DNA from 2 places in the Pseudarthrobacter sp. 10T415 genome. Region 2 is predicted to be linked to the other one. Evidence: riboswitches for the same ligand, from Rfam matches in the RefSeq annotation. Region 2 holds a riboswitch; the other holds the start of a gene.
What was found. Region 2 has a riboswitch for glycine ahead of cycA (D-serine/D-alanine/glycine transporter). Riboswitches for the same ligand answer to the same signal wherever they lie in the genome.
Positions count from the first base shown of each region.

Region 1: linked by a shared signal. The riboswitch ahead of gcvP (aminomethyl-transferring glycine dehydrogenase) and the one ahead of cycA (D-serine/D-alanine/glycine transporter) in region 2 are both predicted to bind glycine.

Region 1 is NZ_JBFTHJ010000028.1:13,602-29,151, reverse strand. Features, by position in the region: partial or broken gene gcvP (aminomethyl-transferring glycine dehydrogenase) at 1-1,721, opposite strand, end outside; glycine riboswitch at 1,909-2,005, opposite strand; gene AC1DBN_RS20630 (TetR/AcrR family transcriptional regulator) at 2,102-2,638, opposite strand; gene AC1DBN_RS20625 (MFS transporter) at 2,724-4,283, shown strand; gene AC1DBN_RS20620 (Dps family protein) at 4,394-4,873, opposite strand; gene AC1DBN_RS20615 (APC family permease) at 5,096-6,649, shown strand; gene AC1DBN_RS20610 (AMIN-like domain-containing (lipo)protein) at 6,730-7,281, opposite strand; gene AC1DBN_RS20605 (DUF4193 domain-containing protein) at 7,555-7,857, opposite strand; gene AC1DBN_RS20600 (hypothetical protein) at 7,962-8,153, opposite strand; gene AC1DBN_RS20595 (LacI family DNA-binding transcriptional regulator) at 8,246-9,274, opposite strand; gene araA (L-arabinose isomerase) at 9,314-10,834, opposite strand; gene AC1DBN_RS20585 (L-ribulose-5-phosphate 4-epimerase) at 10,870-11,586, opposite strand; gene chvE (multiple monosaccharide ABC transporter substrate-binding protein) at 11,986-13,116, shown strand; gene mmsA (multiple monosaccharide ABC transporter ATP-binding protein) at 13,226-14,755, shown strand; gene mmsB (multiple monosaccharide ABC transporter permease) at 14,760-15,550, shown strand, end outside.
Region 2 is NZ_JBFTHJ010000031.1:4,944-20,493, forward strand. Features, by position in the region: gene AC1DBN_RS20960 (acyl-CoA dehydrogenase family protein) at 1-378, opposite strand, end outside; gene AC1DBN_RS20965 (Dps family protein) at 460-939, opposite strand; gene AC1DBN_RS20970 (O-methyltransferase) at 1,038-1,715, opposite strand; gene AC1DBN_RS20975 (thiamine-binding protein) at 1,812-2,135, opposite strand; gene AC1DBN_RS20980 (TetR/AcrR family transcriptional regulator) at 2,256-2,900, shown strand; gene AC1DBN_RS20985 (hypothetical protein) at 3,118-3,342, shown strand; gene AC1DBN_RS20990 (hypothetical protein) at 3,364-3,618, opposite strand; gene AC1DBN_RS20995 (hypothetical protein) at 3,727-3,981, opposite strand; gene AC1DBN_RS21000 (AzlD domain-containing protein) at 4,072-4,383, opposite strand; gene AC1DBN_RS21005 (AzlC family ABC transporter permease) at 4,380-5,120, opposite strand; gene AC1DBN_RS21010 (DoxX family protein) at 5,126-5,593, opposite strand; gene AC1DBN_RS21015 (CoA transferase) at 5,695-7,041, opposite strand; gene AC1DBN_RS21020 (glycerophosphodiester phosphodiesterase) at 7,044-8,060, opposite strand; gene AC1DBN_RS21025 (DUF445 domain-containing protein) at 8,110-9,459, shown strand; gene AC1DBN_RS21030 (LamB/YcsF family protein) at 9,487-10,236, opposite strand; gene AC1DBN_RS21035 (hypothetical protein) at 10,220-11,026, opposite strand; gene cycA (D-serine/D-alanine/glycine transporter) at 11,245-12,789, opposite strand; glycine riboswitch at 12,841-12,935, opposite strand; glycine riboswitch at 12,936-13,034, opposite strand; glycine riboswitch at 13,295-13,393, shown strand; partial or broken gene gcvP (aminomethyl-transferring glycine dehydrogenase) at 13,551-15,550, shown strand, end outside.

The DNA of each region.
Region 1 (15,550 bases), on a different contig from region 2:
CCGCGGATCGCCAGGAGGCCGGCGAGTTCGCCCTGGGAACCGGCGTTGGGCTGGATGGACACCTGGTCGTAGCCGGTGATCTCGGTCAGGTCAGCCTCGAGCCCGGTGATGAGTTCGCGCCAGCCTTCGGTCTGGGAGTCCGGGGCGAACGGGTGGATGGAGGCGAACTCGGGCCAGGAAATGGCTTCCATCTCGGCGGTGGCGTTCAGCTTCATGGTGCAGGAGCCGAGCGGGATCATGGTGCGGTCCAGGGCAAGGTCCCGGTCGGACAGGCGGCGGATGTAACGCAGCAGCTGGGTTTCGGACCGGTGGGTGTTGAACACCGGGTGCTCCAGGTAACCGGAGGAACGTTCGACGGCGGCCTCCAGCCCGAAGCCTTCAGCGGCCCCTACGGAGGCACCAAAGATGTCCGCGACATTGGCGACGACGGCCGGCGTGGTGGTTTCATCCAGGGAGATGCCTACGGTATCTGCGTCGATGGAGCGCAGGTTAATGCCGCGCGCTTCAGCATCGGCAATAATGCCGGCAGCGCGGCCGGGCACCCGAACGGTGACGGTATCGAAGAAGCTCTTGTGCAGGACCTCCACACCGGCGGCCGCGAGGGAGGCCGCCAGGGTGCGGGCGTGGCCATGCGTTGTTTCCGCGATTGCTTTCAGGCCGTCCGGGCCGTGGTACACGGCGTACATGGAGGACACGATGGCCAGCAGCGCCTGCGCGGTGCAGATGTTGGACGTGGCCTTCTCGCGGCGGATGTGCTGCTCGCGGGTCTGCAGGGCCAGGCGGTAGGCGGGAACGCCGGCGTCGTCCTTCGAGACGCCCACCAGGCGGCCGGGCAACGAACGCTCCAGTCCCTTGCGGACGGCCATGTAGGCGGCGTGCGGGCCACCGAAGAACAGCGGCACACCGAAGCGCTGGGTGGAACCGACGGCGATGTCCGCGCCCTGCTCGCCCGGAGGAGTGATCAGCGTCAGCGCCAGGAGGTCGGCGGCAACAGTGACCAGCGCACCGCGTTCCTTGGCGGCGGCGATGGCTTCAGCCTGGTTGAAGACGCGGCCCGAGGCGCCGGGCTGCTGGAGCACGATGCCGTTGATGTCGCCCTCGGGCAAACCCCGGGAGAGGTCAGCTACCTCTACCTCGAAGCCGAGGGCCTCAGCACGGCCCTTCACGATGGCGATGGTCTGCGGCAGCACATCGATGTCCAGCACCGTCTTGCCGTCTGCGGCAGGCTTGGCCTTGTTGGCGCGGCGCATCAGCAGGACCGCCTCGGCCACCGCCGTCGCTTCGTCCAGCAGGGACGCGTTGGCAATCGGCAGGCCCACCAGGTCCTGGACCATGGTCTGGAAGTTCAGCAGCGCCTCCAGCCGGCCCTGCGAGATCTCTGGCTGGTACGGCGTGTAGGCGGTGTACCAGGCCGGCGCCTCAAGGATGTTGCGGCGGATCACGGCCGGGGTGATGGTGTCGTAGTAGCCCTGGCCGATCAGCTGCACGGCAGTTTTATTCTTGCCCGCCAGCCGGCGCAGCTCGGTCAGGACCTCAACCTCGCTGAGGGCGTCCTGCAGGCGGAGCGCCGTCTCCTGGCGGATCACCTGGGGTACGGCGGTATCGACCAGGGAGTCAACGGTGTCGTAGCCGACAGCCTTGAGCATGGTGTCGACGTGGTCCTGGCGCCGGGCGCCGATATGGCGGTCGACGAAAGTGGTGGAGGCTGAACTAACCGTCACGGGGGAACTCCAGATACTCAGGCGGCGCAGGGTACGCCACAGCGATTCGGGTCCCTCCCCGCTCTGTATTGGACCTGAGAGTTTCCACGGCGCCTGCATGGACAGGACCCGCTTGCACCGTCGGTGAGCACAACTGTCCGGCACCCGATCACGGGCGCCTGGACGGCCTGCTGCTTTCCAGAGGTGCCTCGCCGCGGCGGTACAGGGGCCTGCGAGATTCCTGGGGAGGATTTGCTCCTACGGCGCCTGCCGACGTTGTGGCAGGACTCTCCCGCCGCAGATCAAAGGCTATTCAGTTGGATGTGTACGCGGGGCCGTCAGGTGACAGCTCCCACAACGCTTAATTCTCCTACGCCACGGCCCCCGGGGCAAATGTCCTGCTACCGCCGGAGCCGCTCCAGTGCTGCCAGCAATTCGTCCACGTCCGCAGCTGCGCCGCCTTCGGGGACCGGGCCGACGGAGAGCATGGCGTTGAAGTAGAGGCCGTCCCCCATATACAGCACGGCCTTGGCCAGGGCCGGCCCCACATCGGCGGCGATTTCGTCGAGCCACCGCCGCTGGATCGCAGCGAAACGGCGGCGGGTTTCTTCATGCGCCACCTCCGCCAGCCGGGTGGCGGCGACGATGGCCCGGTCCAAGGGGGTGTCTCCCCACACCGAGGACCTGATGAAGTAGGCGGCCGCGCCTTCCGGGGCGGCGGCCATGGCATCGGCGTCTTCTCCGGCGAACGCGTCCAACTGGTCCAGGAGCGCCTGAATCAGGGCTTCCTTGTTGGGAAAGTGGTAGAGGAGACCGCCCTTGGAAACGCCGGCCTTGCGGGCTACGGCGTCCAGGGTGGCGGCGCGCTCCCCCACCTCAATCAACAGGGTGGCGAAGGCATCAAGGACAGCTTCGCGGGCGACTGGCTTTCGGGGCATGCCATCCATCATGCCCTCCCGGGGTGCCGGAGGCTCAACTCAACCGCCGCTCCAAACTATACCGTCTGGACGGTATAGTTAATCCATGACCACCTCGATGCACCGCGCTGACCCCCAACTTCAGGGACCTGCCGCCCCACGGGCGCCGTGGCGCGACTGGCTGGCCCTTGCGCTGCTGATGTTCCCCGTACTGCTGGTGGCCGTGGACAACACGGCATTGACCTTCGCCTTGCCCGCGATCGCCCAGTCCCTGAACCCTTCCGGGGTACAGCTGCTCTGGATCGTGGACGCCTACCCGCTGGTCCTGGCGGGGCTGCTGGTGTGCATGGGCAGCTTCGGTGACAGGATCGGCCGGCGGCGGCTGCTCCTCACCGGCAGCCTGGGCTTTGCGGCGCTCTCGGCCGCCACGGCGTTCGCGCCAACGGCGGAATGGCTCATCGCAGGGCGCGCCGCCCTGGGCTTCTTCGGCGCCATGCTGATGCCCTCAACCCTCTCGCTCATCCGCAACATCTTCGCGGAGCCCAACCGTCGCCGGCTGGCGGTGGCCATCTGGGCCGCCGGGTTCTCCGGCGGGGCCGCCCTGGGTCCGATCTTCGGTGGCTGGCTGGTGGAGCACTACTGGTGGGGCGCAGTCTTCCTGGTCGCAGTGCCGCTCATGGTGCCGCTGATCGCCCTGGGTCCGGCGCTGATCCCGGAATCGAAGAATCCGGAACCGGGGAAGGTGGACATTCCCAGCATTGCGCTGTCCCTGCTGGTGATGGTGCCGCTGGTATACGGCATCAAGGAAGTTGCTACGGAAGGCTTGTCCGGCACCGGCCTTGGCGCCATGGCATTCGGCCTGGCCATGGCAGTGGTGTTCGTCCGGCGGCAGCTCCGGCTGCCGCACCCTCTGCTGGACATGTCGCTTTTCCGCAACCGGGTGTTCAGCATGGCCATCACCGCCAACGTCCTGGCCCTGTTCTCCTTCAACGGCTACATCCTCTTCCTGGCCCAGCACCTGCAGCTGCTCGAAGGCATGACGCCGTCTGCCGCGGGCGTTGCCATGATCCCAGCCCTTATTGCCACGGTGGTGGCAGGACTGGTGGTGGTGCCGCTGGTCCGGAAGGTGCGCCCCGGCTTCGTGGTGGGAACGGGCCTTGCGTTCAGCGCCGCGGGATACAGCCTGGTGACGTTCGGGAACCACGACGGCGGGCCCACACTGCTGCTGGCAGCGTTGCTGATCCTGGCGCTGGGCGTGGGGACGGCTGAAACCATCTCCAATGACCTCATCCTCGGTGCGGCGCCGGCGCACAAGTCAGGTGCCGCGGCCGCCATCTCGGAGACCGGGTACGAGGTGGGGGCGCTGCTGGGGACGGCCGTACTGGGCTCCATCCTCACGGCCTCCTACCAGCACAACCTGCACCTCCCGGCAGGTGTGGACAGCACCGCCCCGGAAGCGGCCCGCCACAGCGCCGGCGAAACACTGGCAGGCGCCATGGACCTCGCGGCCGCGCTGCCGGCCCCGCTGGCCGACGCCGTCCGCCAGTCCGCAGCTGCCGCCTTCGATTCCGGCGTGCATGTAACGGCGGCGATTGGGCTGGTCCTGATGGCAACCGCGGCAGTCTGCGCCGCCGTCGTACTTCGCAAAGTACCTAAGGCCGCGTAGCAGCACCACGGCACGCGTCAGCACATAGGCCTCAACGGCAAAGGCGCCCGGCGCCGGAGTCCAACCTCCGGTACCGGGCGCCTCATCCGTGCTGTGGTGGCAGTCCGCTCCTACTTTTCGTCAGGCGCGGTGACGCTGGCGGTCGGCTTCATCGTCTCGGCGTTCACCATCCAAGCGAACTGCTCCAGCTTGGCAATGAACTCGTGCAGCAGGTCTGCGCTGGTGGGATCCTCCTCATCCACCTCGTCATGGACCTTGCGCATGGTGCCCACCGCTGCCTCCATGGCTGCAACGATCCGCTCGATGGCGTCCTTGGTGCTGATCAGGCCCTCGGGAAACTCCGCCAGGGCGGTCGACTTCGACACAGTGGAGCTGCGGCCATCAGGCAGCGCGTGGAGGGCCCGCATGCGCTCGGCGGTGTCATCGGCGAACTGGCGGGCGGCGTCAACGATCTCATCCAGCTGCAGGTGGAGGTCCCGGAAATTGGTGCCCACAATGTTCCAGTGCGCCTGCTTGCCCTGGATGTGCAGCTCGATCAGGTCGGCGAGTACGGCCTGCAGGTTGTTGGTCAGGGTCGGTGAAGCTTTCATGGGAGTCCTCCTCGATTGGTCCAGTAACTTCGAAACTATCAGCGCCCGGGCCACCCGGCACGGGCCTGGGCGGATATTTCTCAGTGAGCTTACTAATTCTGCCGCCCAGTCATAAACGAACGTGATTCATATTCCCTCTTGCGCGACGGCGGTCACACCTCCATACTAAATGAACGCCATTCATATAGTGACCCCGGTCATAAGCTTCCAGAAAGCGGTGCCATGACAGAAGCACTCCGCACCAGCCCCACCGCCGCGCGGGGCCAGCAATTGCCCGGCAGCGGCGACATTACCGCCAAGGGACTGAAGGGCGGGCAGCTGGGGCTCCTCGCCGTCGTGGTCCTGGGAATTTCCACGATCGCCCCCGCCTACACCCTGACCAGCGCGCTGGGACCCACCGTCAATGAAGCCGGACTCCAGCTGCCCGTGATTTTCCTGATCGGTTTCATCCCGATGATCCTGGTCTCGCTGGCCTACCGGGAACTCAACGCCGATTCACCGGACAGCGGCACCACTTTCACCTGGGTCAGCAAGGCGTTTGGCCCTTGGGTCGGCTGGATGGGCGGGTGGGGGCTCCTGGCAGCCAACATCATCGTGCTGTCCAACCTCGCCGGCGTGGCCGTCGACTTCTTCTACCTCTTCCTGTCCCAGCTCACCGGCTCACCGGAACTCGCGGACCTCGCGGACAACAAGGCCCTGAACGTCCTGACCTGCCTGGTGTTCGTCGCCCTCGCTGTCTGGGTCAGCTACCGCGGCCTGCACACCACCAAGGTGGTGCAGTACGGCCTGGTGGGATTCCAACTGCTGGTACTCGGCCTGTTCGTCGCCATGGCCTTCGCCAACTGGTCCACCTCGGAGACCGCCATCCCCTTCAGCTGGGAATGGTTCGACGTCACCAGGATCGAGACCTTCGGCCAGGTGGCCGCAGGAATTTCCCTCTCCATCTTCGTGTACTGGGGCTGGGACGTCTGCCTCACGGTGAACGAGGAAACAGCCAACGGCAAGAAAACGGCCGGCGTGGCCGGCACCCTGACCGCCGTCATTGTCCTGGCCATCTACCTGCTGGTGAGCATCGCCACCATGATGTTCGCCGGCGTCGGCGATACCGGCAACGGGCTGAACAACGCAGAGAACCACGAGAACATCTTCACCGCGCTGGCCTCCCCCATCATGGGCCCGTTCGCCATCCTGATGTCCCTGGCAGTGCTCTCCAGCTCGGCCGCGTCCCTGCAGTCCACCTTCATGTCCCCGTCCCGCAGCCTCCTGGCGATGGCCCACTACGGTGCCCTGCCTGAACCCTTCAGCCGGGTCAGCCGGAAGTTCGCGACGCCGGGCTTCGCCACCGTCGCTGCCGGCGTCATGTCCGCGGGGTTCTACGCCGTGATGCATGTGGTCAGCGAGAACGTCCTCAATGACACCATCCTGGCCCTGGGCCTGATGATCTGCTTCTACTACGGCCTGACGGCACTTGCCTGCGCCTGGTACTTCCGGCACAGCCTCTTCACCAGCGCCCGCCATTTCCTGTTGCGGCTGCTGTGCCCGGTGCTGGGCGGCGTGGGCCTGTTCGTCGTGTTCTTCCAGACCGCCGTGGACAGCCTCGCCCCCGAGTTCGGCAGCGGCTCCGAAATCTTCGGTGTGGGACTGGTGTTCATCCTCGGCGTCGGCATCCTGGCGCTCGGCGCGGTGTTCATGCTGATCATGGCCCGGGTACGCCCCGCCTTCTTCCGCGGCGAAACGCTCCGGAAAGACACCCCGGCCCTGGTGGTCCCGGAGTAAAGACGCCTGCACAGAACAGAAAAGGTGCCGTTCCCGCCAACGCGGGGACGGCACCTTTTCTATTTTGACGACGGCGGCTGTCACCAGAAGTGCGCCACATCCACCACCAGCCGGGAGCCTGAGCCCGGCCCGTCCAGCGTGAAGACACGGAACGGAAGACGGGCGCGGACGCCCACACCGAGCGTGCTCTGGCCCTCAAAGCTTCCTGCCCAGACCACCTGGCGGAAGGTCTGGTAACCGGAGACGTTGGCGAGCTCCAGCTGGTCAGCGGGCTTGTACGTGGCGTGGCCGCTATCGTCGTAGGCCGGTGCCCGGACAACCACCTGCAGTCGGGCGCCGCCCCGGACGTCGACCGGTTTGCCGGAACCGTCCTGGGTGATTTGCCCAACATAGCGGACGGAGTAGCCGGGAGCCGGGCCGCTGCCCAGGTCAACCACCAGCCGGTCGAAGCAATAGTGCTGTCCGGTGCGGATATTGGTGACGGGCGCGCCGCTCATGGAGCCGTCCGTCTTCATTAGCGAGCCCCAGGTGAGCCCGCAATACGAGGAGGTTGCCGAGGCGGGCCCCGGAACCAGCAATCCCAGTCCGACGGCCACAAGGATGGCCGTGAACCAGATGGAGAGTTTTTTCATTGTGGTGCCACCCAAGGAAGGAGCGATTGGATAGCTCCAGATTAGGACGGCAGCAACGGCGAAACGAGGCCTGTGGCCGCTTCGGGGCGGAACCGTTAACCTGGCGCCCGCCGCATTAAGGCCGCATAAAACAGGGGCCGTTTCGGGGCCCCTCTTAACCCGTTCGGCACCGTTCCTGCACCTGCCCGTTACCGCCTGTAACGGTTGCCCGCGGGGTACAAAAAAGCGCCGGTTACCCCCGTGGGACAGCCGGCGCTGAAACCTGGTGGAAGATCAGCCTTCGCAGTCGCGGCAGTACTTGAGGCCGTTCTTTTCGAGGGCAACCTGGGACCGGTGGCGGACCAGGAAGCACGAGGAGCACGTGAATTCGTCGGACTGCTCCGGAACCACAACAACTGTCAGTTCCTCGTTGGAGAGGTCTGCGCCGGGCAGGTCAATGCCTTCAGCGGTGTCGTTCTCTTCGAGATCGATGACGGCGGTCTGCGCGTTGCCGCCGCGGGACGCCTGGAGGGCCTCAAGCGAGTCAGCGGGAGACTCTTCTTCCTGCTTGCGCGGAGCATCGTAATCGGTAGCCATAGCGTGTTCACTTTCGTTGCTGCACAGCGCCATTTCAGGCACCTCAGTGCAGCAGTTTAGGGCATGACCCCGTTACAGGCGCAATAGTGTGTTCAACCGGCCGGTCAGCCGGCGCCGGCAGTCGATTCATCGTGCCGTGCACGGGCATGGTCGGCGCCTACTGCCACGCCGCTCAGGGCAGGAAGCCAGCCCCAGCGGGATGCCTCGGCCATGGCGTCAGCGGCCTGTTCCGGGGAGGTGAAGGCGAAGGCGGCGGTAAACCACTGGCGGAACCTGCCGGGAATGCTCTCTGTCATTCCTGAAACATAGGTGGCGGATGTTGTGGGCGCGTTTCCCCGGCATCTCTGCCTGGTTAAATCCGGAACCGCCCGGGGCCTGGAACTTGCCCTCAGCCGGGCGGCGCCGTACTGCTGCGCAGGACAAGTTCCGGCTCCACCACCAGCGTCCGGGGACCCGGCGTGCCGCCGAGCTCCGCGAGCATCATGTCCATGCACCGCCGGCCGAGTTCTTCAAAGTCCTGCCGGATGACCGTCAATGGCGGACAAAAGTAGCCGGCCTCAGGCTGGTCGTCGAAGCCCACCACGGATACGTCCTGCGGCACCCTGATGCCCGCCTCGTTCAGCGCCCGCAGGAGCCCGAGGGCCATCTGGTCGTTGCCCACAAAGAGGGCCGTGGCACGGGAATTTGCCGCCAGTAGCCGGCCAATTTTGTAGCCGCTGCCCGCGCTCCAGTCACCCTCCACAATCAGGTCCGCGGCGAGTCCAGCGGCTTCCAGGGCGGCACGCCAACCGTCGGCGCGGGCCACGGCATCTATCCAGTCCTGCGGCCCCGCGATGTGCCCAATCCGCACATGCCCCTGCCCAATGAGGTGTTCCACGGCCAGTGCCGCCCCGCGGCGCTGGTCCACCTTGACCCCGCCTACGGTGTCATTTCCGTTGGACCCCACGGCCACTACGGGCACTCCGATGGGCAGTTCTGCCAGTGCGGCCAGCGTCTCCAGGTGCGGAACAATCACCACGATTCCGTCCACGGACTGGTCCAGGAAGTGCCGGACTGCGTCCAGGATCGCGTCCCGGCTGACCTCCCGCAGCGCAGCCACACTGACGAAGTATCCTGCGTCCCGTGCTGCGCGCTCCACCCCCAACATGGTGTTGGCGGGTCCGTACTGCGAAAGCTCACTGCCCAAAACACCGATGGTCTGTGAACGCCGGGTGACCAGGCTCCGGGCGGCGGTGTTGCGGCGGTAGCCGAGGGTCGCAATCGCCGCTTCCACCTTTCCCCGGGTCCCGGGGCTGACGCTCGGATGGTTGTTGACCACCCGTGACACGGTCTGGTGCGAGACCCCGGCCAGTTCCGCCACGTCCTCGAGCCTGGGCAACCGGCGTGGCCTGTTGTCCGTCACTGGGTCCGTGTCCATGGCAGCCACCGGGGCCGGCACCTGAGCCGTGCCACCGGATCAGATCCCGCCGGCCAGTTTGTAGTAGGCGGCGTTCCAGTTCAGGTCCTTCTTGAACTGGCGGATGGTGGTGTCTTCGTCGATAGTGAGCAGTTCAGTCTTGGCGATCTCGGCGAAGTCCTCGAACACGTCCATGCCCACCTGGGTGGACAGGACCGTGTGGTGTGCGGCGCCGGCGGTGAGCCAGGCGGCGGCGGACGTGGCGAAGTCCGGCTTGGGCTCCCAGAGCGCGCGGGCCACCGGCAGGTTGGGCAGCGGCTGGTCCAGCGGGACCACGTCCACGGCGTTGGCCACCAGGCGGAAACGGTCCCGCATGTCGGACAGCGCGACGACGACGCCCGGGGAGGCGTCGGCGTCGAAGACCAGCCGCACGGGGTCTTCCTTGCCGCCGATGCCGAGCGGGTGGATTTCCAGCCGCGGCTTCGACGCAGTCAGGGAGGGGCACACTTCCAGCATGTGCGCGCCGAGGATCTTCTCCGCGCCGGGTTCCAGGTGGTACGTGTAGTCCTCCATCAGGGACGCACCGCCGGGCAGGTCCCCGCCCATCACCTTCGCGGCGCGGACCAGGATGGCCGTTTTCCAGTCGCCTTCCGCACCGAAGCCGTAGCCGGCAGCCATCAGCCGCTGCACGGCCAGGCCCGGGAGCTGGCGCAGTGCGCCAAGGTCCTCGAAGGAGGTGGTGAACGCGGCGGACCCGTTGGCTTCGAGGAAACTGCGCAGGCCGAGTTCGATGCGGGCGCCGTACCTCAGCGAGTCGTGCCGGTCCGCGCCTTTGCGGAGCTCCGGCACCACCTCGTAAAGGTCCTCGTACTCGGCAACGAGGGCGTCGACGTCGGACTCCGGAGCGCCGTGCACGGCGTCGGCGAGTTCGTTCACGGACCAGGTGTTGACCGCGACGCCGAAACGCAGCTCGGCCTCCGTCTTGTCACCTTCGGTGACGGCAACGTTGCGCATGTTGTCGCCGAAGCGGGTCAGCTTCAGGGTCCGGACAGCGGCCCAGCCCGCGGCGGCGCGCTGCCACGAACCCACCTGCCGCGCCACCTCGGGGTTGGAGACGTGCCCGACGACGGTCTTCCGGGCGATGCCCAGCCGGGACTGGATGTAGCCGAACTCGCGGTCGCCGTGTGCGGCCTGGTTCAGGTTCATGAAATCAAAGTCGATATCCGCCCAGGGCAGGTCACGGTTGGCCTGCGTGTGCAGGTGCAACAGCGGCTTGCGGAGCAGGTCCAGGCCCTGGATCCACATCTTGGCCGGGCTGAACGTGTGCATCCACGCCGTCACGCCGATGACCGAATCGTCCGAGTTGGCCTCCAGCGCGGTGCGGCGGATGGCATCGGAATCGGTCAGGACCGGCTTCCACACGATCCGTACCGGGACCTCGGAGGAGGCGTTGAGCCGGTTGGCGATCTCCTGCGACTGGGCGGCCACCTGCTTGAGGACCTCCTCGCCGTACAGGTGCTGGCTGCCGGTGAGGAACCAGACCTCATAGCCGTCAAGGGAAGTGTTTGCTGCGGTACTCATGGGTTCTCCTGGAAAGTTCTTGGCGGCTACAGGCGTTACTGGCCGTAGACGTTCTGGTAGCGGGCGTAAAGGGAGTCGATGTGGCCCTGGTCGATGGGCAACGGGTCACCGAGCTGCCGGGCGATGTGCACCGTGCGGGCCACTTCCTCGCACATCACAGCAGCCTTCACCGCAGACTTGGCGTCCTTGCCGATAGTGAACGGGCCGTGGTTCTGCATGAGGACTGCCGGGGAATTGGAGTTCTTCAGCGTCTCCACGATGCCGTGGCCGATCGAGTCGTCACCGATCAGGGCGAACGGTCCCACCGGGATGGATCCGCCGAATTCATCACCCATCATGGTCAACACGCACGGAATGGCCTCACCCCGTGCAGCCCAGGCGGTGGCGTAGGTGGAGTGCGTGTGCACCACGCCGCCCACTTCAGGCATGTGCCGGTACACGTAGGCGTGCGCCGCCGTGTCGGACGAGGGCGACAACGGCGGATTGCCCCAATCGACGGTGCCTCCGGCCCCGACATTGGTGCCCCGTACGGGAGTGCCGTGCAGGTCAGTGACGATCATCTGCTCCGGGGTCAGGTCCTGGTAGGCGACGCCGGAGGGCTTGATGACCATAAGGTCCGTTCCGGGCACGCGGGCCGAGACGTTGCCGGCGGTCCACACCACCAGTTCATACCGGGTCAGTTCGGCATGCAGCGAGCACACTTCCTGCCGGACCCGGGCAATGGTCTCCAGGATTCCTGCTCCGGCGCTCATGCGGACATCTCCACGGGAGCTTCGGACACAGCGGCCGACGGCGTGGTCCCCGGGATTGGGCGCCGGACGCCGGAGATCGTCCCGTCATCGCGGTGGCCGGGCCCGGGGCTGGAAGGGAACAACGAATCTGGCATGTGGTGCCTCCGTCCGGGAGGCAGCGCCTCATTACCGGGTTCTGTAGGGGGTCGGGTAGTGCTAAGTGTTGCAGCAAGTGTGAACGCTAACAAAGTAGAAGTCAACGGAGCCGAAAGGTTTCCGAAATTCCCGCTCCGGTCTCTTGTTAGCGTTCACAAATGGGTCTATATTGAACCGACACATCAACAATGTGGCCAGGACCGGCAGCACGGGTGCTGCCTGATCCAACAACACTTCGTGGCAGTGCTGCCGCGGAAGGAGATAATGGTGAGAATCAAAAAACTGATGGGCGCGGTGGCCCTTGTCCTCGCCCTGACGGTGGGTGCTACCGGTTGCGGCTCCCGCGGCGGAACCAGCGAATCCAGCGGTGCTGCGGCCAACCCCAGTGATTCACTGGTCGGCATCTCGATGCCTACGCAGACCTCCGAACGCTGGATTGCAGATGGCGCCAACGTCGAAAAGTCCCTGAAGGACCTCGGCTACAAGACGGACCTCCAGTTTGCCAATGACGACATCCCCACCCAGGTGTCGCAGATCGAAAACATGCTGACCAAGGGCGCCAAGGCCCTGATCGTTGCCGCCATTGACGGCACTACCCTGACCGACGTCCTGGCCAAGGCCAAGGAGCAGAACGTCAAGGTCATCGCGTATGACCGCCTTATCAACGGCACGCCCAACGTGGACTACTACACCACGTTCGACAACTACACTGTCGGCGTCCAGCAGGCCACTTCGCTGCTGACCGGCCTGGGCCTCGTCGATGCCAGCGGCAAGAAGGTGGACGGCAAGGGTCCGTTCAACATCGAGCTTTTCGCGGGCAGCCCCGACGACAACAACGCCAACTTCTTCTGGACCGGCGCCATGGACACCCTCAAGCCGTACCTGGATGCAGGCACCCTCAAGGTCCCCAGCGGCCAGACCAAGTTTGAGCAGGCAGCGATCCTCCGCTGGCAGGCGCCCGTTGCCCAGAAGCGCATGGAGGACATCATCACCTCCGCCTACAGCTCCGGCACCAAGCTGAACGGCGTCCTGTCCCCTTACGACGGCCTGTCCATCGGCATCATCTCGGCCCTCACCAGCACCGGCGGCTACGCCAAGGGAAGCCTCCCCGTAGTCACCGGCCAGGACGCCGAAAAGGGTTCCGTGAAGTCCATCGTCGCCGGTGAGCAGTACTCCACAATCTTCAAGGACACGCGGCAGCTCGGCGCCCAGGCCGTCAAGATGGTCGACGCCGTCCTCAAGGGCCAGGAGCCGGAAACCAACGACACCAAGACCTACGACAACAAGGTCAAGGTGGTCCCTGCCTTCCTGCTGAAGTCCGTCATCATCACCAAGGACAACTACAAGAAGGAACTGATCGACTCGGGTTACTACAAGGACTCCGACGTCAAGTAGTCAGCGTCCGGCGGCTGTGGCCGGACCCGGAGTCCGGCCACAGCTTCCTCCCGCAGCCTTCTGCAGCAGCAGGACGGCCAACCTTTCGACCAGTCAGTGGGAATTGACGATGAACACACCCATTCTTCAAATGCGAGGAATCACCAAGACGTTCCCGGGCGTGAAAGCGCTGCAGGACGTCACCCTGGACGTGAACCGTGGCGAGGTCCACGCCATCTGCGGTGAAAACGGAGCCGGGAAGTCAACGCTCATGAAAGTGTTGTCCGGCGTCTATCCTCACAACACCTTCGACGGGGAGATCCTCTTCGAAAACGAACCCTGCAACTTCTCCAGCATCTCGGACAGCGAGAAGCGCGGAATTGTCATCATCCACCAGGAACTGGCCCTGAGCCCGTTCCTGTCCATAGCCGAGAACATCTACCTGGGTAACGAACAGGCCACCAACGGCTGGGTGGATTGGCGCAAGACCAACCTTGAGGCAGCAAAGCTGCTGGCCCGTGTGGGCCTGGACGAAAATCCTGTCACCCCCGTGCAGCACATCAGCGTTGGCAAGCAGCAGCTGGTTGAAATCGCCAAGGCCCTCTCCAAGGAAGTGAAGCTGCTGATCCTTGACGAGCCCACCGCCGCTCTCAACGACGAGGATTCCGGCCATCTGCTGGACTTGATCCTCCACTTGAAGGGCCAGGGCGTCACCAGCATCATCATCAGCCACAAACTCAACGAGATCCGGAAAGTGGCTGACGCCGTTACCATCATCCGGGACGGTAAGACCATCGAAACCCTGCGGCTCGACGAAGGCCAGATCACCCAGGAGCGGATTATCCGCGGCATGGTGGGCCGTGACCTGGAGAGCCTGTACCCGGAACGTGAGCCCAACATCGGCGACGAGGTCCTGAGGATCGAGGACTGGTCCGTTCGCCACCCCCAGGATCACAGCCGCATGGTGGTCCGCAACGCAAATCTGCACGTCAGGAAGGGCGAAGTGGTAGGGCTGGCGGGCCTCATGGGCGCCGGCCGCACCGAACTTGCCATGAGCGTCTTCGGCCGGACCTATGGAACCACCGTCTCCGGCAAGGTCTACAAATACGGCGAGGAAATCAACACCTCCACGGTGTCTGACGCCATCCGGCACGGCATCGCGTACGCCACCGAGGACCGGAAGCACTACGGCCTGAACCTCATCGAGGACATCAAACGGAACATCTCCCTGGCTGCACTGCGCAAGCTCGCCAAGCGCGGCTTCGTGGACAAGAACCAGGAGACCGTGGTGGCCAACGGCTACCGCAAGAGCATGAACATCAAGGCTCCCTCCGTGGCCGCCATCACCGGCAAGCTGTCCGGTGGAAACCAGCAGAAGGTAGTGCTGAGCAAATGGATGTTCTCCGACCCCGATGTGCTCATCCTCGATGAACCTACCCGCGGGATCGACGTCGGCGCCAAGTACGAGATCTACACGATCATTGCCAAACTCGCGGCCGAAGGAAAAGCAGTCATTGTGATTTCCTCAGAACTTCCCGAACTGCTGGGCATCTGCGACCGCATCTATACCCTCGCGGCCGGCCATATCACCGGCGAAGTGCCCATTGCAGAAGCGACCCAGGAAACCCTGATGCACTACATGACCAAAGAGAAGGAATAGCGAAATGTCCGCCCTACGAGAATCGCTCGGATTCCTCACAAGCCGCCTCCGCCAGGTTGGCATTTTCGTTGCCCTGATCCTGATCGTCCTGCTCTTCCAGGGGCTTACAGGCGGGATCCTGCTGCAACCCCAGAACGTCACCAACCTGGTGGTCCAGAACAGCTACATCCTCATCCTTGCCATCGGCATGGTGATGGTGATCATCGCCGGACACATCGACCTTTCCGTGGGCTCGGTGGCCGGATTCATCGGCGCCGTCGCAGGCGTCATGATCGTGCACTGGGGCTGGCCATGGTGGGCCGCCATCCCCGCCTGCCTCCTGGTTGGCGCCTTGGTGGGCGCCTGGCAGGGATACTGGATCGCCTACGTGGGGATTCCGGCCTTCATCGTCACGCTGGCGGGCATGCTGATCTTCAGGGGGCTGACCCTCATCACCCTGAGGAACCAGCAGATCACCCCCTTCCCCGCGGAGCTGCGGGCCCTGGGCGGAGGCTTCCTTCCGGACATCTCCGGGGGTACCTCCGTGCTCGAATGGCTCACCGTCATCCTGGGTGTCGGTGCCACTGTTGCCCTGCTGATCCAGGCTTTCAAGGAGCGCAGGATCCGCCGGAAGTTCGATCTCGAGAGCGAACCCCTGGTCTGGTTCATCATCAAGACCGCGTTCACTGCGCTGCTCATGCTCATCATCACCTTCCTGCTGGCGTCCTACCGGGGCACGCCGATCGTCCTGGTGGTCCTGGCCGCACTGGTGATCGCCTACACCGCCCTCATGAACAACAGCGTCTTCGGGCGGCA
Region 2 (15,550 bases):
CAGGGAGCACCAGGGCTTTGACCCGTTCAGGACGTACCCGGCGCCGTCGGCTGTGGCCCGGAGGCGGAGCCCCGGGCCCTCGGCTGCGAAAACACCCCAGGAGCCTTCGCCCGCGTCTGCCGCTGCCGCTGCCTGCTTCAGGATTGCCACGGCGTCGAGGTGCGGTTCGAAGACCCGGGCGGCAGCGACATCGACGGCGGCCACGGAAGCGAGGAGCTCCCACAGCTGTGCGGTCCGGCCTTCGCCCGGCAACGGCCAGGAGCGTCCAGCCGCGACGGCGAGCTGAAGCAGCGCCGGGACATCCTCTGCTGCGCCGCCCACAGCCGAAAGACCGGGGGCAAACCGCGCGAGCTCTTCCGCCGTTGAACTGAGAAGCACGGGCCGGACGGGGCTGCCGCCGTTTTCCGGTTTTCCTTGCAGTGTGCCCCGACCGTTGTCCGGGCTGTCCCCCACCGCCACCTACTTGCTGGCCGGCTCGGTCACCGCGGCGGTAGGCGCCATGGTTTCGGCGTTGACCATCCAGGCCAACTGCTCCAGCCGTTCGATGATCTTGTGCAGCAGGTCTGCGCTGGTGGGGTCCTCGTCGTCGACGTCGTCGTGGACATCGCGCATGGTTTTCACGGTCCGCTCCAGCCGTGTGGTGATGAGCTTGACGGTGTCCTTCGTGGACGTGAGGCCCGCGGGGAATTCAGCCAGGCGGTTGTCCGCTGTGACCGTGCTGCTGCGGCCGTCCGGCAGGGCGTGAAGGGCCCGCATGCGCTCGGCCACCTCATCGGCGAACAGCCGTGCCGCCGAGACGATTTCATCCAGCTGCAGGTGCAGGTCCCGGAAGTTGGTGCCCACGAGGTTCCAGTGGGCCTGCTTTCCCTGCAGGTGCAGTTCAATCAGGTCCGTGAGGACCATCTGCAGGTTGCTGGCAAGGGTGGGTGATGCCTTCATCGTTTTCCTCCATTGCGGCCTGTCCGGCTGCCCGCCAGCCGAACACTTATTCTAAGCATACTTATCAATGGAGGTCCGGTGGGCGTTTGAGGGCGTTGTCAGGTGATACGGGCGAGGGCGAAACCATCCCAGCCCTTGGAGCCCACGGTCTGGATGACGGTGGCATCCAGGCGGGGATGCTCCCCCAGCAGGGTGAGTGCGTCGATGATGCCTGGGGCATTCACGGGATCCATTTCCGGATCCAGGACGGCACCTTCCCAGATGGTGTTGTCCAGCACCACGGTGGCGCCGCGCCTGCCCAGCCGGACGGCCCAGTCAAGGTAGCGGCTGTTGTTCTCCTTATCCGCGTCAATGAAGATGAAGTCGAACGGCTCGCGGCCCTCTTCCTCCAGCGCAGCCAGCGTCTCCAGTGCCGGGCCCAGCCGGATTTCCACCTTCTGGCCCAGGCCGGCGAAATCGATGTTGGCCCACGCCACCTCGGCGTGCTTGGGGAGGAACTCGCAGGTGACCAGCGTGCCGTTGGCGGGCAGTCCGCGGCCCATCCAGATGGTGCTGAAGCCGGCAAGCGTACCGATTTCCAGGATGCGCCGGGCACCGGAGAGCTGCACCAGGAGCATCAGCAGCTTGCCCGCGTTGGGTGCCACCTCAATGGCCGGCATACCCGCGTCGGCCGCGGACCGGATGGCCTGCTCCAGCGCGGGGTCCGGGTGGACCACCACCCGCGAGAGGAACTCTTCGGTGGCGATCCATTCCGGCCGGGGCTTGTGCTCGAACATGGGCACAGTTTGGCACGCAGTGATCAGCCGGTCCAGAGGCTTCCGGAGGGCGGCAAACCGACTGCCCCCGCAGCGCAGGGGACGGTAAGGGGCTGGTCAGGAGCCGTCCGTGAGCGCCGCTTCGAGCCGGTCCACCTTGGCCGTCAGTTCGCCCGAATAGCCGGGCCTGATATCGGCCTTGATCACCAGGGAAACGCGGCTGCCGTACTGCCCCACGGCTTCGGTGGCCCGTTTGACGACGTCGAACACCTCATCCCATTCGCCTTCGATGGTGGTGAACATCGAATCGGTTTTGTTGGGCAGGCCCGAGTCGCGGACGATCTTGACCGCGGCGGCAACGGCGTCGTGCACGGAGGCGTCCCCCGGGCGTGAACCTCCCGCGGGAGTACCTGACGGGGCGACTGAAAAGGCAAGGAGCATGGGGCAAGTCTGCCACTGCACGCCACGGGGCAGAATCCGCCCCGGCAGGGCCGCCGTCACAATAAGCTCCTACCCCTCAGTAACGGTGAAGGGCGAGTACTCCGTTGCTAACCTTTTCGCATGAGCCTCGCAGTCGCCCGCAAGCCCCTCCGCGCCGACGCAGCGCGGAATGTGGACAAGATCATCACCGCGGCGCGGCAGTGCTTCCGGGAGTTCGGACCCGACGTTCCGCTGCAGACCATCGCTTCCACCGCCGGCGTTGGACCGGCCACGCTTTTCCGGAATTTCGCCGACAAGGAAGAACTCGTCCTGGCCGCACTGAACCGGCAGTTGCGGATCTCGGTGGACCCCGTGGTTGACGGCGCCCTGGCTGACATTGATGCGGCCAACGGGCTGTTCCGGGTGCTGGAAGCCCTGATGGACGCCGCCAGCGCTGACGCCAACCTGCTCGGCGCCGTGGCCGGGCGCCGCGAGCTCCTGACCGGCATCACGGGCTCCCTGATGGATTCCCTCAGCGTCCTGCTGGTCCGCGGGCAGGGCCAGGGCAGCCTGCGGCAGGACATCTCCATGACGGACATGTTCCGCCTCCTGGCCATGCTGATTTCCGTGGTGGACACCATGGAACCCGGATCGGACGCCTGGCGGCGGCCACTGGCGCTGGTGGAGGACGCCATCAGGTCCACGCGACCGGCGCGTCCGCTGCCCGCCCATGTGCCGGTGCCGGCTACTGCAACAGCGCAGCAGCCGGGCAGCCTTCGGGACTGACAGCCGGCCTGCGGGCGGGCGGCAGGTCCCCTGCCCTGAGGCCCGGACCGCACCAGACCGGACGCCGCGGGCGGCGCACCTGTCCGCGGGCCATTGTGGGGGTTCCCGCCGGTGCCCTAGACTTCACTCAGGGTTACGCAGCCAGCCTCAGTTCTTCCTCCCTGGAGCGACCCGTGAAGCATTCCCCCGCGCATTCGGCGCGCTAGAGCGGCATCCCATGAATACTCCCCAGCTTTTTTCTTTCCTCAGCGATCCCCGCGATCCCGAAGAAGTCCTGGCAAACTTGCCCGCCGAAGACCTGGCCGGCCTGTTGGACCTTCTGTTCCAGGAACTCGACACTGTTGAACCTGCCTTCGGCGCGCAGGCCTGGTATGACCTTGCCCTTGAAGAGAGCAACCGTCGGACGGTTTCGCCGGACGGGGCGGCACACGGCGTGGCGTAACCGCCCCCGCCCGTCCGGCCGTTAGGCCCCTTCGTTATCCCGTTGACCTGAACCTGGATCCCCTGCAGCAGCTGTGCCTGCATTTACTGTGCCTGCATCAGGTGCAGCGCCATTTGCGCCGGCATCGGTGGCCGGCTGCTCGCTGTAGTCGTTGGGGACGTGGTCCCTGGCCTCGAGGAGATGCTGCTGCAGCTTCTCCTCGGCGTCCCTGCGGCGACGGGCGGTGTCCCGCAATTCCCTGGTGGATTCGGAGCCGTGGGGTGACTTGTCGTTCATCGCGGGTCCTCCTTCTGGCGGCGCCAGGCGTAGGTTTTCGCCGCCGCCGTGTGGCGGGCGGCCTGCTTACAGTCCACCACAGAGGGTTGCGGCCGGCCGGTGAGGCGGCTATCCGGCAGCGGCATCCGCGCGGCGCCGGATCTCCCGGTGGACGGCGGCATGCAGCGCCGGGACGGGCGAGCCAGGTTGCAGGTCCAGTCCGTTCCTTAGGCTGCCTGCCAGTAACTCCAGGTCCGCGGCAGGGACATCGGACAGCCCGGCGAAGCGGGTGATGAAGTGCTTGGCCGGGAGACCGGTCCGGCGCCGGGGGTTCTTGCGGTGGGATCGGCCGGCTCTTTCGCCGGCGTGCTGCTGATTTTCCATGGTGGCCGTTCACAGGTAATCCAACGGCCAACTGCATAGCCGAAATTATGATACCGCCGGTCCCGCCCATTTCCTGTGAGCCAGATCACGTCATTTCCAGCCGGCCATCCTGAGGAGGGCTGCGGTGCCGGCCCCAACAATGACCACCAGCAGGAAGGGCGCCCGCAGTGCCAGGGCGATGGCTGCCGCGGCAAGCGCCCCCAGCCGGGCGTCTGCGGCAAGTGCCTGCCCGGTGGCCGCGGCGTTCACCACGGTCAGGGAGGCGAGCAGTCCGATGGTCATGGTGCCGGCGATCCGGGACATGCGGGGGTTCTCCAGGAACCGGGCGGGCACGAAGTAGCCCACCAGTTTCCACGCATAGGCCAGTACGCAGGACACGAGGATCCAGAACCAGAGATTCATCGGCCGGCCTCCGCCGCGTCGCCGGGCCCGTGCCGGTGGTGGCCGCCGTAGGGTTCCACATCGGGTTCGAGGCCCTCATCGCTGCGGCCGTGGCTGAACCAGCCAATCAGGGCCGCCACCAGCGCCGCCACCAGAATGGGCACTCCCGCGGGAACGAACGGCACGGCCAGCACGGTGGCCACGGCGCAGACGACGGCTATGGCCACCGGCTCCCGGCCCTTCAGGCGCGGCCAGAGCAACGCCAGGAAGGCGGCCACCGCGGCGCCGTCGAGCCCCCACTGCTTGGGATCGCCGAGTCCGCTGCCGGCCAGCGCACCTACTGCGGTGAAGAGGTTCCAGAGCACGTAGATGCCGATGCCGGCAGCCCAGAAGCCACGGCGTTGCTCGGCAGGATCAGCCTGGCCGGTGCTCGTGGCCGTGGACTCGTCGATGGTCAGCTGGGCGCCGACGTATTTGCGCCACCCTTCCGGTCGCAAGAGGGCATTAAGTTGCATCCCGTAGATCCCGTTGCGCATGCCCAGCAGGGTGGCAGCACTCATGGCGGCAATGCCGGAACCGCCGCCGCCCACCACGCCGATAAACGCGAACTGGGAGCCGCCACTGAACAGCAGCAGGCTCAGGGCCATGGTCTGCCAGAAATCCAGGCCGGAGGTGACGGACAGGGCACCGAAGGACACGCCGTAGAGGCCGGTGGCAATGCTGATGGAGATCCCCACCCGCACGGCGGGGGACGCCATCAGCTTCACCGCGGGCCGTCCGGGCCCGTGTTGCGAAGGCTCCAGGCCCAGGCGATGAGGGGTGCCTGCAGCGGCAGGCGGACCGTGTGGATCCGCCGCTCGAGCGGCGTCCCTGCCGGGCTGTAGGCGCGCCGGAGCGCGTCAACGTGGCCAGCGAGGAAAGCCGTGAACATCGCGGCCACGGCAGTGGCGGTGACCTTGCGGGTGGCCGGTATGAGGAGCCCGACGGCGGCCGCGGCCTCGATCAGGCCGGACGCGGCGATCCATTCCTCGCGCGAGAGGACGGCGAAGGGGCCGTTGGCGCCGGTGGGCACGGTGCCGGGGGCGGGGTCTTCACGGCAGAGGTAGTCGGGAACCACCTGGCGGTAGAAGCCGGGGCTTCGGAAGTGCTTGCCGGCGCTGGCCAGGAGCAGGGCGCTCATCGCAGCAGCGGACAGGTTTCGTGCAGCCCGGCCGGAGCTGGGGAAAGGCATGGCTCCACTCAATCACAGCGCGGGCACCGGCAGAAACCACCGCGCACCCCCTTGTTCAGGGGTGCGCGGTGGGGCTGCTGCCGATGTGCGCCTCCGAATGCTCAGTCTCCGTCCGGCACCCAGTCCATGGCGGAGCTGCCGTAGGGCGGTGGCGGGCCCGGGTAGTCCAGCGGCTGCCCCTCCACCAGCAGCGGAGGCCCGACGTACCGCAGCTCACCGTAGGAACTGGCCACGGTGCGGTATTCCGGCGACAGCAGGGCCTGCAGTCCGTGCGGGTTCGGCGGAAGCCTGAAGAGCTCCTCCGCTGTCCGGGCGAGTGACAGTCGGGCCGAACCACCGGCGCCGCTTTCATGCCGCCGGGCGAGGAGGGCTACCGCCGCGGCGGCTGCCCCGTAGCCTGTAGCGTGATCCAGGGCCTGGACCGGCAGGGCACCCGACCGCCATCCGGCGTCGTCCGTCATTCCGTACAGGTGGGCAATCCCACTGGCGGCCTGGACGATGCTGTCGAAGCCGCGCAACCTGCTCCACGGCCCATCCATCCCCCAGCTGTTCAGTGTGACCACCGCAAGGTCCGGCCGGGTGGACAGCAGGGACGCCGCGTCAAGGCCGAAGCGGTCCAGCGAGCCGCCGCGGTAGCCGGTGATCACGACGTCGGCCCCGGCCACCAGGTGTTCCAGCGCGGCGCGGGTGCCGGGCCGGCCGAGGTCGGCCACGGCGCTGCGTTTGCCGAAGGCGGTGTCCACGAACTGGTCGGAAAGTTCGGGCAGCGCCGGCGGGTCAATCCGGAGTACGTCGGCTCCCAGCGCCGCCAGCAGCCGCGTGGACACCGGGCCCGCGATGACCCGGGTGAGGTCCAGGACGCGCGCTCCCGCCAGCGGCCGGCGCGGATTGGCGCCGGGCTGCGGGATGTCCCGACGGCCGCGGCCCTGAGTGGCAGCGCCAGCAGCCGGGCCGTCCGGAACCTGCGGGTCAAGGACGATCCACGGTCCGGCGGCTGCTGCCCGGCCCATGTCCGAGGCCTGCCACTCGGCCCGGGTCCGGACGGCCGCCGCCACTGCGCCCCGCGCCTGGAGGGCGGACTCGGCCTCGAGGGAATCCATGCCGCGCAGGGCAGCTTCGGCTTCCTCCGTCGTCGTGGCATCCAGGGCCTGCAGGAGGCGTTGCCGGTGGTGCGGGTAGTTGGCGTGCAGCCGGATCCAGCCGTCCCGGGTGCGGCGGAAGCCGGAAAGCGGAGCAAACCCCTGCAAGGTGCGGCCGGCGATCCTCAGGTGTCCCGAGGAGTCGAAGGCGGCAGCGGTCAGTTCCGGGCTGGCGGTGTACCTGCCGGCAGCACCCGTGTACCGGTCCAACGCGGCGGCCGCGGCACCCACCGAAGCCAAGGCGAGGCCTTCTGCATCCAGCGGCCCGCCCCACCAGGTGCGCAGGCCCGCTGTATCCGCCGGCGCCACCGTTATCGTCCCTGCGAGGGGGCCACCTGCAGCTGCGAGAGCACCCGGGCCGGGACGTTCGTGGTGACCTCCTGGATCCCCAGCTCCCGGCACAGCGCTACGTCTTCCGCCGAATCCACGGTCCACACCCGGAATCGCCGCCCGGCCTCCAGCCACTGCCGGATGGTGTCCGGGCGTTCACGGACGTAGTCGATGCCCGGCCCGGCAAGCCCCACCAGGCCGGCGTCGAGGATCCGTTCGCCTTCCAGCTGGGTGGCCTTCATGAGGTTGGCGACGGCACCGCCCGTGATCAGGCCAAGGCCCAGGCCGCCGCGGATTTCATGGACAGTGAGGTCGTCCACCAGCTGGCAGATGTACTGCGCGGGGACGGACTGCAGCAGGTGCCGGACCGAATCCGGGCTGAAGCTCATGAACGTCACCGCCACGTTGTCCACCGTGGAGCTTCCGGGGTCCCAGCCTTCGCTGCGCAGGACCTCCAGCACGCGGTCCTCCAGTTTGAGCTGGTAGGGGCTGGGGTGTTTGAGCTCGATGGCCAGCTTCACCGGCCGGCCCGCGCCGCGGAGGACGTCCAGGAGTTCCGGGAGCGTGAGGAGCTGCTCGGACCGGGCGCCGTAGGTTTCCGGGATGCGGGCGCCCTTCCAGGAGGAGAAGTCCAGCTGCCGCAGTTCGCGGAGGGTCCGCTCGGCCACCGGGCCGGTGCCGTCCGAGGTACGGTCCAGGTTGGCATCATGCAGCAGGACCACATGCTGGTCGCGGGTGAGGTGGACGTCGCATTCCACGCCGTCAGCTCCGTCCGCCAGCGCCTGAAGGTAGGCGGCGCGGGTGTGTTCAGCGAAGGCGGCGCTCGAGCCGCGGTGGGCGAAGACCAGCGGCCGCTGCGCCGGCCCACCCGGGGTGGTCAGGTTCAGAGTGGCCCCGTTCCGAGTGGTTCCCTCAGATGCGGTCCCATCAGCTGCCGTCCCGTTGGCTGCGGTCCCATTAGCTGCGGTCCTGTCGCGTGTCGGCTCGTCAGGTGTCATGGGGACACGGTAGCCGACCCGGTCCGGTCAGCGGGGCTAGGCTTGGCTCATGCAGGTGAACTCTGAGCCAACTGCCCGGGAATCCCCTCCCCGCACCGCTCCTCCGGTGCCCGAAGGCGCGAAACCGCGGGCCGCCGTCGTCGGCCATCAACTCAGCGCGGGAGACGCCGAAAAGGCGGCAGCGCTGCGGAAAATGAAGATGCTGGCCCTGAGCCTGCTCATCGCCATGGCCGTGGTCTTCGTTTTCGCGTTTGCGCTGCAGGAGGACTACCCGTGGCTGCAGTACGTGCGCGCTGCCGCGGAAGGCGGCATGGTGGGTGCGCTGGCTGACTGGTTCGCCGTCACCGCGCTGTTCAAGTACCCCATGGGCATCAAGATTCCGCACACCGCCATCATTCCGCGCCGGAAAGACCAGATCGGCGCCTCCCTGGGCGAGTTCGTGGAGACCAACTTCCTCTCCGAGCAGGTGGTCCAGGACAAGCTGGCCAGCGTGAATATTGCCCGCCGCGCCGGCGAATGGCTCGCCGCGCCCGGCGGCGCGGACCGGGTGGCCAAGGAAGGTGCGGCGGTCATCCGGGGCGCCTTCAAGGTCCTGAACGACGACGACGTCCAGGCGGTCATCGAGGGCATGGTCCGCAAGCACCTGCTCACGCCGCCGTGGGGACCGCCGGTGGGCAGGCTCGCGGAACGGATTTTCCACGACGGACACCACCACACCCTGGTGGACCTCCTGGTGGACCGCGCCGCCGACTGGGTGGACGAGAACCACGAGACTGTCTCGCGGCTGGTGTCCGACCGCTCCCCCACCTGGGTACCCCAGTTCGTGGATGGCCTGGTGGGCGACAAGGTCTACGTTGAGATCCTCAAGTTCGCCCGTGCCGTGCAGTCCGACCCCAACCACCAGGTGCGGCAACAGATCGACAAGTACCTCAACGACCTGGCGCAGGACCTGCAGCACGACCCCAAGATGATTGCGCGCGCCGAGGACGTCAAGGCCCAGGTCCTTGGCGATCCCGAGGTCCGGGAGCTGGCCTCACGGACCTGGGGCACCGTCAAGAACGCCCTGCTCGGCGCCGTGGACGATCCGGACAGCGAACTGACCGTGAAGTTCAAGGCGGCGGTCCGCGACTTCGGTTCGCGGCTGGTCAACGATCCCGAACTCGCCGGCAAGGTCAACACCTGGATCGGCGACGCCGCCGGCTACCTGGTGAAGACGTACCGGTCAGATATCGCCGGCGTCATCACGGATACCGTGGCGCGCTGGGATGCGGAAGAGACCTCGCAGAAGATCGAACTCCAGGTGGGCAAGGACCTGCAATTCATCCGGATCAACGGCACCGTGGTGGGCTCGCTGGCCGGGCTGCTGATCTTCACGGTGGCGCACCTGATCTTCGGGTAGCCCCGGCTGCGGCCGGGAGCTCCTGGGTCAGGCGAAGGACTCCAGGCTGACGCCCGCGGCCTCCAGGCCTGCCCGGACACCGGCGGCCATTTCCACGGCACCCGGGGTGTCGCCGTGGATGCACAGGGAGTCGGGCCGGACCTGGACCACTGTGCCGTCGGTGGCCACGACTTCGCCCTTCGTGGCCAGCCGGACGGCCCGCTCAACGATCGCGTCGACGTCGTGCAGCACGGCGCCCTCCTCGGACCGCGGCACCAGCGTTCCGTCAGCCCGGTAGGCGCGGTCCACGAAGGCTTCGACGAACACCGGGTGGCCGGCTTCCTGCGCCTGCTTGAGCAGCTCGGAACCGGGGAGGCCCAGGATCGGCAGCCCGGGATCGTAGGCGTTGACGGCCGCCACCACGGCGGAGGCCTGCTCGGCGTCGTGCACCAGACGGTTGTAGAGCGCCCCGTGCGGCTTCACGTAGTCCACCGACGCACCCACGGCGTGGGCCACGCCGTCGAGCGCGCCCAGCTGGTACAGCACGTCGCCGAAGAGCTCGTCGAAACTCGTGTCCAGGGAACGCCGGCCGAAGCCCGCCAGGTCCCGGTAGCCCACGTGGGCGCCGACGGTGACGTCCAGTTCGTAGGCCGCACGGCAGCTGTCCAGCATGGTGACGGGATCTCCGGCGTGGAAGCCGCAGGCCACGTTGGCGCTGGTGACCAGCTGGAACATCCGGGCGTCATCGCCCATGGTCCACGAGCCGAATGATTCGCCGAGGTCAGCGTTGAGATCCAAAAGTGTTGCCTTCCAGCTGGTTGTCCGTGGCCCCGGCTGCCGTGAGCTCGCCGGGCAGGCTGTCCGGCATGGGTCCAAACGCCTCCTTGGCGTTGGCCACCACCGCGCGGCCCATCACGAGGTTACCGGCTCCACCTACCACGGCGCCGATCCCGAACGGCAGGGCCCGGCCCAGGAGCGCAGTTCCCTGGCGTTTGAGGAGATTTTTGAGGAAGGCTTTCTGGATGCGGTTGCGGATGGTGCTGAAGCCCGGCATCGGCATCGACTTGGAGAGCACGCTGCCCCACTGCTTGGTTGCTCCAGCGCCGTTGCCGGCCATCTGTCCGCTGAGGGTGCCCAGCAAAGCGGTGCCTTCCTCGCCCAGCATGATGGCCATGACCATGGTGCTGGCCTTCTCCGGGTTGGTCAGGCGGATGCCGTGGAGCTCTGCAAGGGAGGTGGCGTACAGGGCGGTTGCTTCGAGGAAGCCCACCGTGGCGGCTGCCGAGAGTCCCAGCGACGCGACGGTCCCCACACCGGGCACGACGGCGGTGGCCCCCACGATTGCGCCGCCGCCGGTGACTGCGCGGAGGTAGTCGCGCTCCAGGATGCCGGCCAGCTGGGCTGCCGTGGCTTTTGGGTGCTTCTTCTGCAGCCGGCGGATATAGGCCAGCACCAGCGGCCGCTGGATCTCTACGGCTTTGAGGAGCATGTTGTGGACGCCGGGCTTGGGCTTGCCGTCCTTGTCAAAGACTGCGTTGTGGGCCGTTTCCTGGGCGATCCGTACTGCTGGGTTGCTGCGCTTAGCCATGGTCACCTTCGTTTCACGTCGAGCTGCAGCGGGTGGCTGCCGTGCTTCTCCATCCTAGATGCAGAAACACTAAGCATGCTGAACTTTAACGCCGGCGCCCCTCCACCTCCGGCTGCAGACAGCACTGCGGCGGGACCCGGAGTGAGTCCCGCCGCAGCGTTGCAATCAGGAGCTTATTCGCTGATCAGTACCTTGACGGCCCGGATCGGCGATGAAGCCTAGGAGCGGGAGCCCCGGGCGGCTTCCTCCTGGGCGGACTTTTCACGGTCCAGCCCGCCGGCCGCCGCCTGCTCATCGGCGCGCAGCTCGGCCCGGAAGACTTCGAAGCGGGCAAGGTGGGCGGGGCGGCGGCGGAGGAAGAACCAGGCCACGCCCAGGACGAGGAACCAGATGGGGGTCACCAGCAGTGCTGCCAGGGTGTCCGGCTGGGTGGTCAGGGCCCAGAGGACGAAGGCGAAGAACGCGAAGACCACCCAGACCATGGGGACACCGCCGGGCATCTTGAACTTGGACGCCTCGTGCAGGTGAGGCCGGCGTGAACGGAACTTCAGGTAGCTGGCCAGGATGATGGACCAGACGAAAACGAAGCAGACGGCGGCCACGGTGGTGACCATGTCGAAGGCCTTGGCGATGTCCTTGCCGGCGTACATCAGGACGATGCCGGAGAGCAGCAGGATGCAGGACAGGAACAGGGCGTTCTGCGGGACTTTGCGGCTGGACAGTCGGCTGAACATGGTGGGCGCGTCGCCCTCCTGGGCCAGGCCGTACACCATGCGGGAGGTGGAGTAGATGCCGGAGTTGGCCGAGGACATGGCGGAACTGAGCACCACCAGGTTCACGATGGTGGCCGCGGCGCCGAGGCCGGCCAGGGAGAACATGGCGATGAACGGGCTGTGGCCGGCCTGGAACTGGGTCCACGGAGTGACGGAGATCAGGATGATGAGGGCGCCTACGTAGAAAAGCAGAACGCGGATGGGGATGGAGTTGATGGCCTTGGGCAGGTTCTTCTCCGGGTCCTTGGCTTCGGCGGCGGTGGTGCCTACGAGCTCAATACCCACGAAGGCGAACACGGCGATCTGGAAGCCGGCAACAAAGCCCATGAATTCGTTCGGGAACATCCCGCCGTGGCTCCACAGGTTGGTGAAGGTGGCAGGGCCGGCGTCGGACTGGAAACCGCTGAAGATCATGAACAGGCCAACAATGATCAGGGCTGCGATGGCGATGATCTTGATCAGGGCGAACCAGAACTCGGTCTCACCGAACGCCTTGACGGTGGCGAGGTTCAGGACCAGGAGGATGATCACCGTGGCGATGCCCGGGATCCACAGCGGAATGCCCGGCCAGAGTTCTTCCGAGTAGGCGGCGATGGCGATCACGTCCGCAATGCCGGTAATCACCCAGCAGAACCAGTAGGTCCAGCCGGTGAAGAAGCCGGCCCACGGCCCCAGCAGGTCAGCGGCGAAATCGCTGAACGACTTGTAGTTCAGGTTGGAGAGCAGGAGCTCGCCCATGGCCCGCATAACGAAGAACAGCATGAAGCCGATGATCATGTAGACGAAGATGACGGACGGGCCGGCCGCGGAGATGGTCTTGCCGGAGCCCATAAAGAGGCCGGTGCCGATGGCACCGCCGATGGCAATGAGCTGGATGTGCCGGTTGCTGAGCTGCCGCTCCAGGTGGGGAGGCTCGCTGCGGGCGGCGCTGCCCGCAGGAGGGTTGTTGCGGGGTGGCTCGCCGTTGGACGTGAGGGGATGATTCGCCATGGGGAACTCCATCGATAAAGCAGCATTTTTGGGTGCCGCAGAAGTTGGGTTCCTCCCCGCTCTGTAGTGAACCTGAGAGTTTCCGCGGCCCAAGCCGCTTGCACCGCCGGTGAGCCGGAACTGGTCCGGCTGCTTTCCAGAGTTGCCTGTCCGCGGCGGTACATGGGCCTGAGAGTTTCCTGGGGAGGGTTTGCTCCTACGGCGCCTGCTAAATGTACCCGGCAGGACTCTCCCGCCGCAGGTCGAAGGCATGTTCAGTTAGGTGTGCTCAGCGGCCGCACCCTTCCGGGGCAACGTTGGCCCGGGCTGCTCCGATGAGTTGAGCCAGCCGGACACGGTGCTGATCACCGGACCCAGTGTGGTGCGGGTCACGATCGAATGTCAAACCCCATTTTTCCACCCCCGCAACAAGGCAGCTGCCGCCCACTGCGTGACTGTCGGATTTGTTTTCCTTTCAACTAACCTGTACGGTGTGAGGCGAATCACCCACAGTTGAATAGCCTTTCGAGCTGTGACGGGAGAGTCCTCCCGGCACCACCGGGCAGGCGCCGTAGGAGCAAATCCTCCCCAGGAATCTCTCAGGCCCCCGTACCGTCACGGCGAGGCAACTCTGGAAAGTAACCCGGCCTAAGCCAGGTTCACCGACGGTGCAAGCGAACCCGCCACGCAGGGTTTTCGCGGAATCTCTCAGGTCCAATACAGAGCGGGGAGGAACCCATCCCATGCCGTGCCACCCTGGCCGGCCAGACCTGGAGTTCCTCATGACGATTCAATCCCTTCCAACCACGTTCGTTGACCGCCATATCGGCGCGCGCCGGCAGGCCGACATCGACACCATGCTCAAGGCTGTGGGCTACGACAGCGTTGACGGCCTGGTGGACGTGGCTGTTCCGGCGTCGATCCGCCAGGAAACGGCACTGAAGCTGCAGGACGCCCTGAGCGAGGTTGAGGTCCTCACCGAGCTGCGCCGGCTGGCCGGCAAGAACAAAACTGCCGTGCAGATGATCGGCCAGGGCTACTACGACACCGTCACCCCCGCCGTGATCCGCCGCAACATCCTTGAGGCGCCAGCCTGGTACACCGCCTACACGCCCTACCAGCCCGAGATCTCCCAGGGCCGGCTGGAGGCGCTGCTGAACTTCCAGACCATGGTCCAGGACCTCACCGCCCTCCCCGTGGCCAACGCGTCACTCCTCGATGAAGCCACCGCTGTGGCCGAGGCTGTGCTGCTGATGCGCCGCGCGAACAAAAATAAGGACGCCAAGGACGGCAAAACCGTCCTTGACGCCGACTGCCTCCCGCAGACCATCGCCATCGTCAAGGGCCGTGCTGAGGCTCTCGGCTTCGAGGTGGAGGTTGCTGACCTCTCCGCGGGCCTGCCTGAGGGTGCCATCAACGGCATCGTGCTCCAGCAGCCGGGCGTGTCCGGCCGGGTGTGGGACCAGAGCGCCGTTATCGCAGAGGCCAAGGAGCGCGGTGCGCTGGTCACTGTTGCCGCTGACCTGCTGGCGTTGACGCTGATCACTCCTCCGGGCGAGCAGGGCGCGGACATCGCCGTCGGCTCCACCCAGCGCTTTGGTGTGCCGCTGTTCTTCGGCGGTCCGCACGCCGCCTACATGGCCGTGCAGAAAGGCATGGAACGCACCCTCCCCGGCAGGATCGTCGGTGTCTCCAAGGACAACGCGGGCGCTCCGGCCTACCGACTGGCCCTGCAGACCCGCGAGCAGCACATCCGCCGCGAGAAGGCCACGTCCAACATCTGCACCGCGCAGGCGCTGCTGGCCATCGTGTCCTCCTTCTACGCCGTTTACCACGGCCCGGACGGGTTGAAGGCCATCGCGGAAACCGCCCACCACAACGCCAGGATCCTGGCCACGGCCCTCACCGCCATGGGCCGCGAACTGGTCACCGACGCCTTCTTCGACACCCTCACCGTGCGCGTGCCGGGCAAGGCCGCCAAGGTCATCAGCGCCGCCGAAGCGCGCGGCATCAACCTCCGCTTCGTCGACGCGGACACCGTGGGCGTCTCCATCGATGAGACCACGACGGCGGCAACGCTGTCCGCGGTGGCCGTCGCCTTTGGCGCAGGTCCGGTAGGCGACGCCGAGGGTTTCGAGCTGCCCGAATCCGTGCTGCGGTCCTCCGGTTACCTGGAGCACCCGGTGTTCAACACGCACCGGTCAGAGACGCAGTTGCTGCGTTACATCCGCCGCCTGTCCGACCGTGACCTGGCGCTGGACCGGACCATGATCCCGCTGGGTTCGTGCACCATGAAGCTGAACGCCACCGCCGAGATGGAAGCGATTTCCTGGCCGGAGTTCGCCTCGATCCACCCGTTCGCCCCGGATTCCCAGACCGAGGGCTGGCGTGAGCTGATCACCGGGCTGGAGGCTGACCTGACCGAGATCACCGGCTACGACCAGGTGTCCATCCAGCCCAACGCCGGTTCCCAGGGCGAACTCGCCGGCCTGCTGGCGATCCGCGGCTACCACCACTCCCGCGGCGATCAGCAGCGCAACGTCTGCCTGATCCCCGCCTCGGCGCACGGCACCAACGCCGCCTCCGCGGTCCTGGCCGGCATGAAAGTCGTGGTTGTCGCCACCGCACCGGACGGCACCATCGACCACACCGACCTTTCCGCGAAGATCGAGGCGAACCGGGACGCCCTGTCCTGCATCATGATCACCTACCCGTCCACCCACGGTGTTTACGACGGCGACGTGACCGAGGTCTGCGACGCGGTCCACGCCGCAGGCGGACA